Regions from separate parts of the Streptomyces sp. NPDC090127 genome, predicted to be linked through region 1. Evidence: predicted binding sites of a transcription regulator. Region 1 holds the regulator's gene; the other holds the start of a gene.
What was found. Region 1 encodes HspR, which represses chaperone genes until heat shock. Its sites were predicted from a motif close to TTGAGNNNNNNNNNCTCAA; they were not measured.
Positions count from the first base shown of each region.

Region 2: lon (endopeptidase La) is a predicted target of HspR. The motif match lies at 3,221-3,239, and genes of this name have one in related genera.

Region 1 covers NZ_JBIVDE010000005.1:446,324-454,391, reverse strand. Annotated here, with positions in the region: gene clpB (ATP-dependent chaperone ClpB) at 1-1,996, opposite strand, end outside; gene ACIPPS_RS20955 (pyridoxamine 5'-phosphate oxidase family protein) at 2,116-2,529, shown strand; gene ACIPPS_RS20950 ((2Fe-2S)-binding protein) at 2,659-2,976, opposite strand; gene ACIPPS_RS20945 (helix-turn-helix transcriptional regulator) at 3,326-4,306, shown strand; gene ACIPPS_RS20940 (hypothetical protein) at 4,309-4,782, shown strand; gene ACIPPS_RS20935 (heat shock protein transcriptional repressor HspR) at 4,934-5,389, opposite strand; gene dnaJ (molecular chaperone DnaJ) at 5,394-6,584, opposite strand; gene grpE (nucleotide exchange factor GrpE) at 6,615-7,256, opposite strand; gene dnaK (molecular chaperone DnaK) at 7,256-8,068, opposite strand, start outside.
Region 2 covers NZ_JBIVDE010000001.1:490,819-498,886, forward strand. Annotated here, with positions in the region: gene ACIPPS_RS02135 (DUF5701 family protein) at 1-395, opposite strand, end outside; gene lon (endopeptidase La) at 790-3,198, opposite strand; gene rph (rifamycin-inactivating phosphotransferase) at 3,416-6,058, opposite strand; gene ACIPPS_RS02150 (GNAT family N-acetyltransferase) at 6,487-7,128, shown strand; gene ACIPPS_RS02155 (hypothetical protein) at 7,269-7,832, shown strand; gene ACIPPS_RS02160 (RNA polymerase sigma factor) at 8,013-8,068, shown strand, end outside.

The DNA.
Region 1 (8,068 bases):
GCTGGCCGCCCTCCTCGTAGCCGACGTAGCCGGGAGGCGCGCCGACGAGCCGGGCGACGGAGTGCTTCTCGCCGTACTCCGACATGTCGATGCGGATCATGGCCCGCTCGTCGTCGAAGAGGAAGTCCGCGAGCGCCTTCGCCAGCTCGGTCTTGCCGACACCCGTGGGACCGAGGAAGAGGAAGGAGCCGGTGGGGCGGTCGGGGTCGGCGATGCCGGCGCGGGTGCGGCGCACGGCGTCGGAGACGGCCCGGACGGCCTCGGTCTGGCCGATCAGCCGCTTGCCGAGCTCGTCCTCCATGCGCAGCAGCTTCTGGGTCTCGCCCTCCAGGAGGCGGCCCGCGGGGATGCCGGTCCAGGCGCCGACCACGTCCGCGATGTCGTCGGGGCCGACCTCCTCCTTGACCATGGTGTCCTTGGAGACCTCCTGCTCGGCCTCGGACGCCTCCTCCAGCTCGCGCTCCAGGGCCGGGATCTCGCCGTAGAGCAGCTGGGAGGCGGTGTCGAAGTCGCCGTCGCGCTGGGCGCGCTCGGCGCGGCCGCGCAGTTCGTCGAGCTGCTCCTTGAGCTCACCGACGCGGTTGAGGGACTGCTTCTCCTTCTCCCAGCGGGCGGTCAGCCCGCGCAGTTCCTCCTCGCGGTCGGCGAGGTCGCGGCGGAGCTTCTCCAGGCGCTGCCTGCTCGCCTCGTCGGTCTCGTTCTTGAGGGCGAGCTCCTCCATGCGCAGCCGGTCCACGGAGCGCTGGAGCTCGTCGATCTCCAGGGGCGAGGAGTCGATCTCCATACGGAGCCGGGAGGCGGCCTCGTCGACGAGGTCGATGGCCTTGTCGGGCAGGAAGCGGGAGGTGATGTACCGGTCGGAGAGGGTGGCGGCGGCCACCAGCGCCGAGTCGGCGATCTGGACCTTGTGGTGGGCCTCGTACCGGCCCTTGAGCCCGCGCAGGATCGCGATGGTGTCCTCGACGCTCGGCTCGGCGACCAGGACCTGCTGGAAGCGGCGCTCCAGGGCGGGGTCCTTCTCGATCCGCTCGCGGTACTCGTCCAGGGTCGTCGCGCCGACCATGCGCAGCTCGCCGCGGGCCAGCATCGGCTTCAGCATGTTGCCGGCGTCCATGGCGGAGTCGCCGCCGGCGCCCGCGCCGACGACGGTGTGCAGCTCGTCGATGAAGGTGATGATCTGGCCGTCGCTGGCCTTGATCTCGGAGAGGACGGTCTTCAGGCGCTCCTCGAACTCGCCGCGGTACTTGGCGCCCGCGACCATCGCGCCGAGGTCGAGCGAGACGAGCCGCTTGTTCCGCAGGGACTCGGGGACGTCGCCCTTCACGATCCGCTGGGCGAGCCCCTCGACGACGGCGGTCTTGCCGACGCCGGGCTCTCCGATGAGGACCGGGTTGTTCTTGGTGCGGCGGGAGAGGACCTGGACGACACGCCGGATCTCCTGGTCGCGCCCGATGACCGGGTCGAGCTTGCCCTCGCGCGCGGCGGCCGTGAAGTCCGTACCGAACTTCTCCAGTGCCTTGTACTGACCCTCCGGGTCGGGTGTGGTCACCCGGCGTCCTCCCCTGCTCTTCTCGAACGCGTCCAGCAGCCTCTTCGTATCGGCCCCCTGCCGGGCCAGTACCTCGCCGGCCTGTCCGCCCTTGGCCGCGATCCCCATGAGCAGGTGCTCGGTGGAGAGGTAGTCGTCCCCGAGCTCCTTGGCGCGCTTGTCGGCGTCGGCGATGACGGCGAGCAGCTCACGGTTGGGCTGCGGGGGCGCGACCGTGGATCCGGTCACGCTGGGCAGGGCGGCCAGCAGCCGCTCCGCTCCGGACCGTACAGCGGCCTGGTCGGCGTCGACGGCGGCGAGCAGGTCCACGATGTTCTCGTTGTCCTGGCCCGCGAGGAGGGCGAGCAGAAGGTGGGCGGGGGTCAGGTCGGCGTGCCCCCCTGACACGGCGCGGCTGCTCGCCGCGTTGATCGCGTCCCGGCTCCTGTTGGTCAGTTCGGCGTCCACGTGCGCTGTCTCCTCCTCGGCGTCCGCTGAGTCGTCCTATGACTCATCCAGCGTACACAAAGTTGAGTCTATTCCGCTCAAGGTGTCGCACATGGCTCTGCCACGGGTAGGTTCCGGGCATGGCGACTGACCCGCGGAACCCGGACGACTCGTATCTCAGCTTCTGGCGCGAGTACCACATGTGCACCCTGACGACCCCCCGCGCGGACGGTACGCCGCACGTGGTGGCGGTGGGCGTGACGTACGACCCCGAGGGCGGCGAGAACGGCATCGCCCGGGTCATCACCAACAAGCACAGCCACAAGGTCGCCAACGTCCTGGCGGCGGGCGCGAAGGGCGCGCGGGTGGCGGTCTGCCAGGTGGACAAGGGCCGCTGGGCGACGCTGGAGGGCGTGGCCCACATCCGTACCGAGTCGGCCGTCGTCGCGGACGCGGTGGACCGCTACGCGGCGCGCTACGGCCGGGTCCCGGCGCCGAACCCCGACCGGGTGGTCATCGAGATCGCGCTGACCCGCGCGATGGGGCGCGCCTGAGGCGCCGGCCCGGTGGGCCCCGCGTCGGGGTTACGGGGGCAGCACAACGGCGCCATCGCGTTTCAGGTCCGCGATGGCGCCGCTGTGTGGGGGAAGTACCTGAGCGGTCTACAACGACGGGGGAACCACTCAGGCACTGCGGGGGGTGGCGGTGATGGTCTCTGCCTCGACGAGCTGGTGGTCACGCTGGTCGAGATTGACGAAAATCATGCCGTACCGGATGGCACAGCGGACGGGCTGCGGGGCGCCACGTGGCTTCCGGAGACATCGGTAGGCGCGAATATCCTCATCGTCTCCACGCCTGATGATGATGGGCTCACCGAAGAGGGTGACCATCAACGAATCGCCACCGTGCGGCACGGCTGTGACGAGGTCGATGAAATGCCACCCCGAGCGGTAGGCAGCCGCCATCTCACGCCGGAATCGAGGATCTTCGGGAACCGTCATGCCCCCACGGACCCCCAACCAGGGTCGGAGACGGCTGCGGGCGCGACGCCCCAGCCCGGGTCACTCGCCGCGATGGCGCCCCAGCCCGGGTCACTCGCCTTGGCGACGACCTGCTGCGGAACGACCCCCCAGCCCGGGTCCCCACTGGCCGCCACCGCGCCGACCGCGGCAGCAGCTATGAACGCGACACCAACTACGGTGCGTATGAGCTTCTTGGCCATGACCGAGCAACCTCACTTGGTGTGTATCTCCTGCTCCCCCGCAGGCACGACGATGGCTCACTCCTCACGTTTCCACCACTGGCTCAATGCATCATGTTCCTGTATCGGAAAAGCCTGGGGGTGTACATATGCGAATAGAACCGGATAAAACGGGGCATCCTCATACGCACGCCGAGCTGTGCGAAGCGGGCACACGGGTCTATAAAGAGGCCCTGCGAACGGGACGTATCGCCCGGTCGGACATCGAGTCCACGCCCTGCCTGATGGACCTCGACCTCCTGCGGCCCGACCCCGACGACGTGCAGTGGCTCCGGCCGGTTCCCCCCTCGGCCGCCCTGGCCCGGCTCCTGCTCCCGATCGAGAAGGAGATCCAGGAGCGTAGACGGCTCAGCATCGAACTCTCCGACGCGTTCGAGCCATTCATGAACGTCAGTGTCCAGGACCCCTCGACCACGCACGCGATCACCGTCCTGGAGGGCCTCACGAGGATCAACACCTCCCTGGACCGGGTGGTGGCCGAATGCTCCTCGGAGCTGCTGACCGTGCAGCCCGGCAGCGGCCGCAGCGCCACCACCTTCGGCGAGGCCCTCCGCCGCGTCCGGCCGCTCCTCGGCCGGGGCATCCGCATGCGCACGCTCTACCAGCACACGGCCCGGCACCAGCCGATCACCCTGGCCTATCTGGAGCGCATCGGCCCCGAGGTCGAGGTCCGCACCCTCGAGGAGATCATCGACCGGCTCATCATCGTGGACCGCAAGGTCGCCTTCGTGCCCGCGAGCCGGGACCGCCAGGTCGCCCTGGAGCTGCGCCACACCGGCCTCGTGGAGTATCTCGTCGGCGTCTTCGAGCAGTTCTGGCTCCAGGCGACCCCGCTGGAGAACCCGGTCACCTACCAGCCGCCGCTGGACGGCATCAGCGGCATCCAGCGCTCCATCGCCAACCTCCTCGTCGAGGGACACGTCGACGAGGCCATCGCCCGCCGGCTCGGCATGAACGTCCGGACCTGCCGCGCCCACATCGCCAAGCTCGCCTCCGCACTCGGCAGCGGCAGCCGCGCCCAACTCGGGTACCTCATCGCCCAGTCCGGTCTTCTGGAGCAGGAACACTGACCTTGTACGTACAGATCGACCTCGACGGCCCCGCCGGAACCCTGCGCGTCTCCGGCTACGGACTGCCCACCGTGGAGCTGGTCCGCGCCCCCGGTGACGAGCCCGACCCGCTGATCCCGATCGGCACCCGCGCCGCCGGACGCCTCGCCCTCACCGTCGACGGCGCGCCCGCGCGCATCCGGCCCGGCAGAGGGCGGCTGCTGCGGCGCTCGTACCGCGTCGACGCCCGGGTCGCCGGCGCCCGCTACCGGCTCGTGCCCTGCTCGTACGCCGAGAGCCGGCTGCTGCGCGACGGACGCCCGCTGGGCACCCTCCAGTCCACCGGGGACGGCACGGTCGACCCCGACTGGGCGGCCGGCACCGCACCCGAACCGCTGGACCGGGCCGTCGGCACCGCGCTCGCCGCCGCCTTCGGCACGGGGGCGGCGCCCTGGTGGGACACGGCGACGAACATCGTCGCCGAACTCATCCCGTGAGACGGGGCCGAACCGAGCCCGTGCGGCGATGACTTCGGTTCGCCGAGCCGGTAGCCGGCTCGACGAAGGCCCGGCACGGCGAAGGCCCGGCACGGCGAAGCCCCCCGCGCGGCTGGCGTGGGGGGCTTCGTCGTACGGGGAACGGCTCCGGCTACTCGCCGGAGCGCTTCGGGCGCCAGACCACCAGCGCGCTCGCCTGCTGCACGTCCTGATACGGCACCAGGTCGCGCCGGTACGAGGCGTGCACCTGGGCCTCGCGCTGGCGCATCGCCGACGCCGCGCCCTCCACGGCCGCCGACAGCTCGGCGACGCGCTGCTGGAGCGCGGTGACCTGGTTCTCCAGCTCGATGATGCGCTTGATGCCCGCGAGGTTGATGCCCTCGTCCTGCGACAGCGCCTGCACCGTGCGGAGCAGTTCGATGTCACGGGCCGAGTACCGCCGGCCGCGCCCGGCCGTCCGGTCGGGGGAGACCAGACCGAGGCGGTCGTACTGCCGCAGGGTCTGCGGGTGCAGGCCCGACAGCTGAGCCGCCACCGAGATGACGTACACCGGCGTCTCGTCGGTCAGTTCGTACGGATTGCGGCTGCGTCCCGGTCTGATGTCCATCGGGTCACGCTCCCTTCGCGGCCTGGAACAACTCTGCCCTGGGGTCCTCGCCCGCCGTCGCCTCACGGTAGGTCTCAAGGGCCTCACGGGCCTTGTCGTCGAGCTCCTTGGGCACCGCGACCTCCACCGTCACCAGCAGATCGCCGCGCGTCCCGTCCTTGCGGACCGCGCCCTTGCCGCGGGCGCGCATCGTCCGGCCGTTGGGGGTCCCGGCCGGCAGCTTCAGGGTGACCGCGGGACCGCCCAGCGTGGGCACCTTGATCTCGCCACCGAGGGCCGCCTCGTCGAAGGTGACGGGCACGGTGACGGTCAGGTTGTCGTCCTTGCGGCCGAAGACCGGGTGGGCGTCGACGTGGACCACGACGTACAGATCGCCGTGGGGACCGCCGCGCTCGCCAGGAGCGCCCTTGCCGCGGAGCCGGATCCGCTGCCCGTCGGAGACGCCGGCGGGGATGCGGACCTGCATCGTGCGGGAGGACTTGGCCCGGCCGCTGCCCTTGCAGACCTCGCAGGGGGTCTCGGCGATCAGGCCGCGGCCCTTGCAGTCCACGCACGGGTCGGTCAGCGAGAAGCCGCCGCCGCTACCGCGCGAGACCTGGCCGGTGCCGACGCACGTCGGGCACACGCGGGGCGTGCCGTTCTTGTCGCCGGTGCCCGAACAGGCCTTGCAGGGCGCCTGGGAGGACATCCGCAACGGCACCGTCGCGCCGTCCACGGCCTCGGTGAAGCTGAGCGTCACCTCGGACTCGATGTCCTGGCCGCGGCGCGGCTGCGTACGCGGACCCGCGCCGCCGCCCGCGCCCCGGTTGAACAGCCCGCCGAAGACGTCGCCGAGGCCGCCGCCGAAGCCGCCCGCCCCGCCCGCTCCGCCGGGCCCCTGGGCGCCGCCGAAGAGGTCGCCCAGGTCGAAGTTGAAGTTGCCGCCGCCGCCCGGGCCTCCGGCACGGAAGCCTCCGTTGCCGAAGAGCGCGCGGGCGTCGTCGTACTCCTTGCGCTTCTTGGGGTCGCCGAGGACGTCGTTCGCCTCGGAGATCTCCTTGAAGCGCGCCTCCGCGCTCGTGTCGTTCTTGTTGGCGTCCGGGTGGTTCTCGCGGGCGAGCTTCCGGTACGCCTTCTTGATCTCGGCGTCGGTGGCGTCCTTGGGGACGCCGAGAACCTTGTAGTAGTCCTTCTCGACGAAGTCCTTCGTGCTCATCGACGTCCCTCCTCTCGGACGATCTTCGCGCTAGCCCTCTTCGGGGCCACCGCTCTCCTCGTCTGCCGACTTCTCTTCCTTCGCGGCCGGCGTCGCCCCGGGCTGGGGCTCGGCCACCGCCACGCGCGCGGGCCGGATGGTCCGCTCGCCGATCCGGTACCCCGGCTGCAGGATCGCCACGCAGGTCGTCTCGGTGACGTCCGGCGCGTAACTGTGCATCAGGGCCTCGTGGATCGTCGGGTCGAAGGGCTCGCCCTCCTTGCCGAACTGCTGCAGACCCATCTTGGCGACGACGGTCTCCAGCGATTCGGCGACCGACTTGAACCCGCCCACGAGCTCGCCGTGGTCACGGGCCCGGCCGACGTCGTCGAGCACGGGCAGCAGCTCCGTCAGGAGGCCCGCGATCGCGATCTCCTTGACGGTGACCCGGTCACGCTCCACCCGTCGGCGGTAGTTCTGGTATTCGGCCTGGAGCCGCTGGAGGTCCGCGGTGCGCTCACCGAGCGCGCTGCGGAGCTGGTCCAGCTGCGCCGTCAGGCCGGCCGTCTGTGCGGCGTCCCCGGCCGGGACCGCCGAGCCCTCCTCGGAGGGGGTCTCGGCGGCTTCGGCGGCGTCGTCGGCGCCGGAGGGGACGTCGGGCTTCTCCTCGAAGCCCGGGGTCTCCTCCGTCATCAGGCAGCGCCGCCCTTCGCGTCCCCGGGCTTCTCGTCGTCGACGATCTCCGCGTCGACGACGTCGTCGTCGGCCTTGGCCTCGCCCTGCGGGGCCTCGCCGCCGGCGGCCTGCGCGGCCTGGGCGTCGGCGTACATGGCCTGGCCGAGCTTCTGGGAGACGGCCGCGACCTTCTCGGTGGCCGTACGGATCTCCGCGGTGTCCTCGCCCTTGAGCTTCTCCTTCAGCTCGGCGACGGCGGTCTCGACCTCGGTCTTGACCTCACCGGGGACCTTGTCCTCGTTGTCCTTGAGGAACTTCTCCGTCTGGTAGACGAGCTGCTCGCCCTGGTTGCGGGACTCGGCGGCCTCGCGGCGACGGTGGTCCTCGTCCGCGTACTGCTCGGCCTCCTGGCGCATCCGGTCGACCTCGTCCTTCGGCAGCGAGGAGCCACCGGTGACGGTCATCTTCTGCTCCTTGCCCGTGCCCAGGTCCTTCGCGGTCACGTGCATGATGCCGTTGGCGTCGATGTCGAAGGCGACCTCGATCTGCGGGACGCCACGCGGGGCCGGCGGCAGACCCGTCAGCTCGAACATGCCGAGCTTCTTGTTGTACGCCGCGATCTCGCGCTCGCCCTGGTAGACCTGGATCTGCACCGACGGCTGGTTGTCCTCGGCCGTCGTGAAGATCTCGGACCGCTTGGTCGGGATCGTGGTGTTGCGCTCGATGAGCTTGGTCATGATGCCGCCCTTGGTCTCGATACCAAGCGACAGCGGGGTCACGTCGAGGAGCAGGACGTCCTTGACCTCACCCTTGAGCACACCGGCCTGCAG
Region 2 (8,068 bases), on a different contig from region 1:
TGGATGCCCTCGGTGAGCAGCAGCGGGGTGCGGGCGTCCTTGGCGAGCGCGGGGAGCGCCTCCTCCGGGCTCCAGTTGGCCATGTGGTCGCCGCGGTCGAGCCCCTCGACGAGGTAGAGCGGCGCGTCGGGCACCTCGATGCCACAGGGCGTGAAGTCGTCGACGTCGGGCATGTCGACGACGACGAACCCGGGCTTGTCCTCGCGGCGGAGCAGCGGCGCGAGCGCGGAGGCGGGGGCGCGGTCCGGGTGCACGGCGAGCAGCACGTCGACCCGCTCGCCTCCGGCCTCCCGCGCGAAGGCCCGCACGTCGTCGGCGGTCAGCCCCGCGATCTCGTGCACGCCGAGCTCGACGAGACGCTCGGCCTGGATGACGAGGGACGGCAAGGGGGACATGGGTACTCCTCGGTTCACGGCGGCGGGGTGCGAGGCGGGTCGCGTGGGAACGAAGCGGCTGAGCCGGAAGACGGTCGGCCGGTCCGCGCGCCCGCAGAACCGGTCCACTCGCAGCGACGCCACGTCGGTGGGCGGGTCCGCTGCGCGAAGCCGACGGAGGTGGGCGTGGAACGCCGCCTCGTCGCGGGTCTCGAAGACCGCCTCCCAGCTGCCCCCCGCGGATCCGACGCCCACGTCGTCCCGCCGTGTCGCCTCCCGCTGCCGGCGAAGCGACACCCGCCTTCCCACCTGGCCCCCCTAGGTCGTTGATCATGATAAGGAAACACGCCCACGACCGGAAGTGGGCCGCCCCTACCAGGGGCGGCCCACCTCGCACGACGGGCGATTCGACGCGCTACGCCGCCGCGCCCACCGCCACCCGCGCCGGGGCGAGGGCGATCTCCAGGACCTGCCGGACGTCCGTCACCGGGTGGACCTCCAGCTTCTCCAGGATCTCAGCCGGGACGTCGTCCAGGTCGGCCTCGTTCCGCTTCGGGATCACGACCGTCGTGATGCCCGCCCGGTGAGCCGCCAGGAGCTTCTGCTTCAGGCCGCCGATCGGCAGGACCCGGCCGGTCAGCGAGACCTCACCGGTCATCGCCACGTCCGTCCGGACCAGCCGGCCGGAGAGCAGCGAGGCCAGGGCCGTCGTCATCGTGATGCCCGCGCTCGGCCCGTCCTTCGGGACCGCGCCCGCCGGGAAGTGGATGTGCACGCCCCGGTCCTTCAGACCGGACACGGACAGCTCCAGCTCCGCGCCGTGCGACCGCAGGAAGGAGAGCGCGATCTGCGCGGACTCCTTCATCACGTCGCCCAGCTGACCGGTCAGGGTCAGCCCCGCGGCGCCCGTCTCGGGATCGGCGAGGGACGCCTCCACGAAGAGGACGTCACCGCCCGCGCCCGTGACGGCGAGCCCGGTCGCCACGCCCGGTACGGACGTCCGGCGCTCGGCCGGGTCCTGGGCGGACTCCGGGATGTGGTGCGGCCGTCCGATCAGCCCGCGCAGATCGTCGACGCCGACCGTGAACGGCAGCTCCCGGTCGCCCAGTTCGTGCTGGGCCGCGACCTTCCGCAGCAGCCGCGCGAGGGACCGCTCCAGGTTCCGTACGCCCGCCTCACGGGTGTACTCGCCCGCGAGCTTCCGCAGCGAGCCGTCCTCCAGGACGACCTCGCCGGGTTCGAGGCCCGTGCGCTCGAGCTGCCGGGGCAGCAGGTGGTCACGGGCGATGACGACCTTCTCGTCCTCCGTGTACCCGTCGAGCCTGACCAGCTCCATCCGGTCGAGCAGGGCCTCGGGGATGGCCTCCAGGACGTTCGCCGTCGCCAGGAAGACGACGTCGGAGAGGTCGAGTTCGACCTCCAGGTAGTGGTCGCGGAAGGTGTGGTTCTGCGCCGGGTCGAGGACTTCGAGGAGCGCGGCCGCCGGGTCGCCCCGGTAGTCCGAGCCGACCTTGTCGATCTCGTCGAGGAGCACCACCGGGTTCATCGACCCGGCCTCCTTGATCGCCCGGACGATCCGGCCGGGCAGGGCGCCGACGTACGTACGACGGTGGCCGCGGATCTCCGCCTCGTCCCGGACGCCGCCGAGGGCGACCCGGACGAACTTCCGCCCCATGGCGTGCGCGACGGACTCCCCGAGCGAGGTCTTGCCGACGCCGGGCGGGCCGACGAGGGCGAGGACCGCGCCGCCGCGACGGCCGCCGACCACGCCGAGACCGCGCTCGGCGCGCCGCTTGCGGACCGCCAGGTACTCGGTGATCCGCTCCTTCACGTCCTCCAGGCCCGCGTGCTCGGCGTCGAGGACGTCCTTGGCGCCCTGGATGTCGTACCGGTCCTCGGACCGCTCGTTCCACGGCAGTTCGAGGACGGTGTCGAGCCAGGTGCGGATCCAGGAGCCCTCCGGGGACTGGTCGCTGGACCGCTCCAGCTTCTCGACCTCCTTGAGCGCCGCCTCCCGCACGTTCTCGGGGAGGTCCGCGGCCTCGACGCGGGCGCGGTAGTCGTCGGACTCGTCACCCTCCGACTCGCCGTTGAGGTCGCGCAGCTCCTTGCGTACGGCGTCCAACTGGCGCCGCAGCAGGAACTCGCGCTGCTGCTTGTCGACGCCCTCCTGGACGTCCTTCGCGATGGACTCGGCCACGTCCTGCTCGGCCAGGTGCTCGCGGAGCTGGGCGGTGGCGAGCTTGAGGCGGGCGACCGGGTCGGCGGTCTCCAGGAGTTCGACCTTCTGCTCGACGGTGAGGAAGGGCGAGTAGCCGGAGTTGTCGGCGAGCGCGGAGACGCCGTCGATCTGCTGGACGCGGTCCACGACCTGCCAGGCGCCGCGCTTCTTCAGCCAGCTGGTGGCCAGCGCCTTGTACTCCTTGACCAGCTCGGTCACGGAGCCGGGCAGCGGCTCGGGCACGCTCTCCTCGACGGCGGTGCCCTCGATCCAGAGGGCGGCGCCGGGCCCGGTCGTACCGGCGCCGATCCTGACGCGGCCGAGGCCGCGGATGAGGGCGCCGGGGTCGCCGTCGGACAGCCGCCCGACCTGCTCGACGGTGCCGAGCACACCGGTCGCGGCGTACGTGCCGTCGATCCGCGGCACGAGCAGCACCCGCGGCTTCCCGGTCCCGTTCTCGGACCGGGCAGCGGCCTGAGCGGCCTCGACCGCGGCACGCACGTCGTTGTCGGACAGGTCCAGCGGCACCACCATTCCGGGCAGCACGACCTCGTCGTCGAGCGGCAGCACGGGCAGAGTGAGCGGTGAGGTCGTCGAAGCCATGATCTCCCCTTCGGCAGTCAAGTTGAGCTATGTCGACTCAATGCACCTGAGCCTGGGGATGTTCCCCGACGCCTGTTCGCTCTGAGCGATCACCTCGATACCGCCAGGTCACGGCCTGTCCGTCCGTCCGGCCGCCCGCCCGTCATGGGCCAGGTCGCCGCCCGTAAGCCCGTCGCGGGCCGGGTCACCGCCCGTCCGCGCGTCCGCCGGTCGCCCGTCACGGCAGGATCTCGACGTACCCGTCTGTTCCGTGCACGCGGATCCGCTGGCCGTCCCGGATCAGCCGGGTCGCCTGCTCCACGCCCACGACGGCCGGCAGGCCGTACTCCCGGGCGATCACCGCGCCATGGGTCATCAGGCCGCCCACCTCCGTCACCAGGCCCGCGATCCCGACGAAGAGCGGCGACCAGCTCGGGTCCGTGAAGGTCGTGACCAGGATGTCGCCCGCTTCGAGATCGGCCTCCGCCATGTCCAGGACGACACGGGCCCTGCCCTCGACGGTCCCGGCGGAGACCGCCAGGCCGGTCAGGGCGCCGGCGGGCACGTCGTCGCGCCGGTACGACCCGGTGACGGCCTCGCCGTCCGAGGTGAGCACCCGGGGCGGCGTGAGCGCGTGGTACGCGCGGAACGCCTCCTTGCGCCGCTGGATGAGCGGGGCGTCCACCCGGTGCGAGCGCACGACGTCGCGGAGCTCCTCGAAGGTGAGGTAGAAGGCGTCCTCCCGCTCCCGCAGCACGTCGGCCCGCACGAGGCGCTCGGCCTCCGCGAGCAGGGCCCGCTTGTAGACGAAGTAGCGGCTGACGATGCCGTACTTGGGGTACTCCCGGTACCCGATGAAGGTTCTGACCCGGTCGATCATCCGCTTGGCGTCTTCGGCCTTCCGGTCCCCGTCCGGCAGGTTCCGCAGGCGTGACAGCACTTCCGCCTCCTTCGCCCGGGCCTTCCGCCGCCCTTCCTCGAAGCGCCGCGCGGCGGCGCCCGGCTCGAAGTTCCTGACGTTGTCCAGGATCACGGGCACGAGCGTGCTGGGGCGTTCGGCCCAGCGGGGCCTGGTGATGTCGATCTCGCCCACGCAGCGCATGCCGTACCGGTCGAGGTAGCCCTCGATGGCGGCGCGCGCCTCGGCCCCGCCCGGGAGCTTCGCCAGCTCGTCCAGGAAGCCCTCGTCCTCGACGCCCCGCAGGAACGCCACCACCTCCGGCAGCGGGCGGATCACGTCCGCGACGTCGAGGAGCGCCAGGCCCATCTCGGAGGTGACGTTGTCGGGCGCGGACAGCGTGAGCGTGTCGGCCGCGTTCTTCTCGCCCAGCCACTCCCCCAGCCTGTCGTTGAGCCACCAGGTGGCGTCCATCCCCGCCATGATCGCCTGCATGCTGAGAGGGTCCCCGAGGACCCGCCTGTGCTCCTGGAAGGCCTCGACGAGGAAGTCGAAGAGCGCCGGTCCGGTCTTCGACCGGATGTCGCGCTCCAGGGCGGCGACGGACGCACGGCTGCGCTCGATCAGCTCGGCGACGAGGGCCGGATCGGTCTCGATCGGAGCGGGCGCGGACGCGGCGGACGCCGCGGCAGGGGACGGGCTACCGGGCTGCGGACCGGCGGGTTGCGGACCGGCGGGAGCAGCGTCCGGGAGCGTCGGGACGAAGTCGTCCCGGTCGAGCACGGTCTGCAGAGCGTCCCTCATCAGTGGATCGCCCTTCCCCAGGAGGTCCAGAAGGCCGGCGCGGCCGGTGGGCGTGGCCAGGCGCGCGGTGACGTCGACGAACAGCCTCCCGCCCGCCTCGTGCATCGGCACCATGGCCGTCAGCTGCCACATGGAGTACCCCAGCGGCTTCATGGGGTCGGTCATCATCTGCCCGTGCCCGACGGAGGCGTAGACGTGATTGCCCTGGTCGCCGCGGTCGGGAACGGGGAACAGGGTCGTGATCGGCCGGCTCTGGACGATCTGGAAGCCGTCGTCGACCAGGCACCATTCGACGTCCTGCGGGCAGCCGAAGTGCGCCTCGATCCGCCGCCCGATCCGCACCAGCCGGACGACCTGCGCGTCCGTCAGCGCCGGCTGCTCCTGCCGCTGCGCTTCGACCGCCACCTCCCGCGTCCCACCGGCCGGCAGGGCGTGCACGGCACGCTGCTTGGCGGCGATCGTCCTGGCGACGACCTCGCCGTCGCGGACGGCGAAGACGTCCGGGTTCACCAGGCCGGAGACCAGGGCCTCGCCGAGGCCGAAGCCGGCGTCCACGGTGGCGACCTTCCGGTTGCCCGTGACGGGGTCGGCCGTGAACAGGATGCCGGACGCCTGCGGGAGGACCATCTGCTGGACGACCACCGCCATGTGGACCGTACGGTGGTCGATGCCGGCCCGTCGGCGGTAGGTCACGGCCCGCTCGGTGAACAGCGAGGCCCAGCACCGGCTGATGTGCCGGAGGATCTCCGTCGGTCCCACGACGTTCAGGTAGGTGTCCTGCTGGCCCGCGAAGGAGGCCGTCGGGAGGTCCTCGGCCGTCGCGCTGGACCGGACGGCATAGGCGGCCTGCTCGCCGTGGACGGCGAGCGCGCGGATGATCTCCGCCTCCAGATCGCCCGGGATCGCGATCCCTTCGACGGTCCGTCGGATCTCCGCGCCGAGCGTGCGGACCGCCTCCCGGTCGTCCGGGTCCACGCGCGCCAGCCGAGCGAGCCGGTCGTCGAGCGACGGCTCCTGCGCCATGGTCCGCCGGAAGGCGGCCGTCGTCACGCAGAAGCCACCCGGCACCCGGATGCCGTCGATCCGCGAAAGCCCGCCCAGGTGCGCGCCCTTGCCGCCGACGACCGCGACCCGCGTCTCGTCGACCTCGTGCAGTCCCAGCACGTACGGCTCGTTCATCGCGACACCTCCGAGACGGCCGCCGTGCTCCGTCGCCCCGCACCGGCCGGTCGCATCACCGGAGCCCCCGCTTCCGTCGAACCCCCGCCCGGCCCCCGACACGGACCGCCGCCCGAACCCCCGCCCGGCCCCCGACACGGACCGCCGCCAGAACCCCCGCCCGGCCCCCCGCTCGGCCCGCCGTCCAGACCGCCGCTCGGCCCGCCGCCCTCGCGTCCCGCGTACCTCGACACCCACACATGCACGTCGTGCCCTCATTTCCGCAGGTTGTGGCCTCGGCCGACGATTCTGCGCCGTGACCGGGGCCTTGCGGCAAGCCCCCCGCCGAGCTATACCTTGAGAGTGGCAAGGAGACCTCTCCTTGCCCTTTGTCATTTCTGGGCCTCCGCGCTCTGGCGCGAAGCGGGCCGATGGCGTGTAATACCTCAATGGATACAGCGTCTATTACTTCCGCCTGGGTGGCGGGTTGGACCGTCTCGCGGGGGACGGCGCCCGCCGTCGTCGAACCCTGGGGGTGGCGGATCGACGTCGGACTGCCGACGCACGTCTTCCGGCACGTCCTGCCCGCGCCGGACGCGATCTCCGTGGGGAAGCTCTGCGAGGAGATCGCGGTGCCGGGCGCGTGGCTGAAGATCATGGCCGGGCCCGAGGAGGCGGCCGGGTGGATCACCCCGGGGTGGAGCGTCCCGGACGACCCCGGCTACATGATGAGCAAGACCCTCGACCCGGGGGCGCGCCCGCCCGCGCCGGAGGGGTACGCGCGGACGACGGAGACCCGGGACGGTGTGATCCGGGTTCGGATCGTGGCCCCGGACGGCACACTCGCCGCGCGCGGTCAGATCGCCCCGACGGGGGTGACGGCCGTGGCCGACCAGATCGAGACGCACCCCGACCACCGCCGCCGCGGCCTCGGCGCGAACGTGATGCGCACCCTGGAGGCCGCCGCCGCCAAGGCGGGCGCGACCACGGGCGTCCTCTCGGCGACCCGCGACGGCCTGGCCCTCTACGACACCCTGGGCTGGCGCTACGAGTGCCCGCTGACGGGGATCGTGCGGGACGGCGTCGCGTAACGGACGCGGGAGAGGGCGGGCGCGGGGGGGCGTCCGGAGGTCGGCCGGACGCGGCGGGCCGCACGGTTCCCGCCTGGACGCCCCGCACGCGGCTTGCGCGGCCCTGGTCAACGGAATCGGGTGAGGGCATGCTCGGGACCATGGTGCGCAGGAGAACGAGATGGACCGCGTCGGCGGTGGCGGTACTGGTCCCGCTGCTGGCGGTGGCCGGATGCGGCGACCGGGACGGCGCGCCGGCGCCGGTGGCGACCCACGGCGAATCCTCGACGCGGCCCCCCACGGCCCCCACCGGCATCGTCCCCGCGCCACCCGTGCCCACCGGGACGGACGGCACCGTGAAGAACGACCACGAGCCCGGCCCCCGCGAGGTCCTCGTCGAGGTGGTCGTCAACGGCGGCCTGGCAGGCGTCCGCAACCAGCTGATCGTCCACTACGACGGCGGCTACACCTCCCGCTCCGGTACGGAGTCACCACGCGGCGGGCGGATGACCGGCGCGGAAGTGGCCGAACTGCGCGCGGCGTTGGAGGACCCGGCCTACGCGAAGGTGCCCGCGCGTCCGAGCGGTCCGCCGGTGGCCGACGGCTTCCAGTACGTCTTCACCCACCGCTACCGCGTCGTGGTCGCCGGGGACGGCGCACGCCCGCCGGCGCTCCAACGCGTCTTCGAGGCCCTGCCCGACGGCGGCCCCCCGACCAGCCCCTGACCCAGGCCACCGCCCAGCCCCTGACCCAGGCCCCCGCCCAGCCCCGGCCGCCCTGGCCCGTACCGCCCTTGCCGTCCGTCCGTCCCTGACCCGCGACACCGCGACCCACGCCCGCTCCGGCCTCCGCGTCTCGTCGGCCGCCACGTGAACCGTCGACCGTCCACCGAGCGATAGAGGGGCGTGAGACTGTTGCGCCCCGAACGGGGAGAAGAGCGGGACGACGCCGCGCTGTTGCG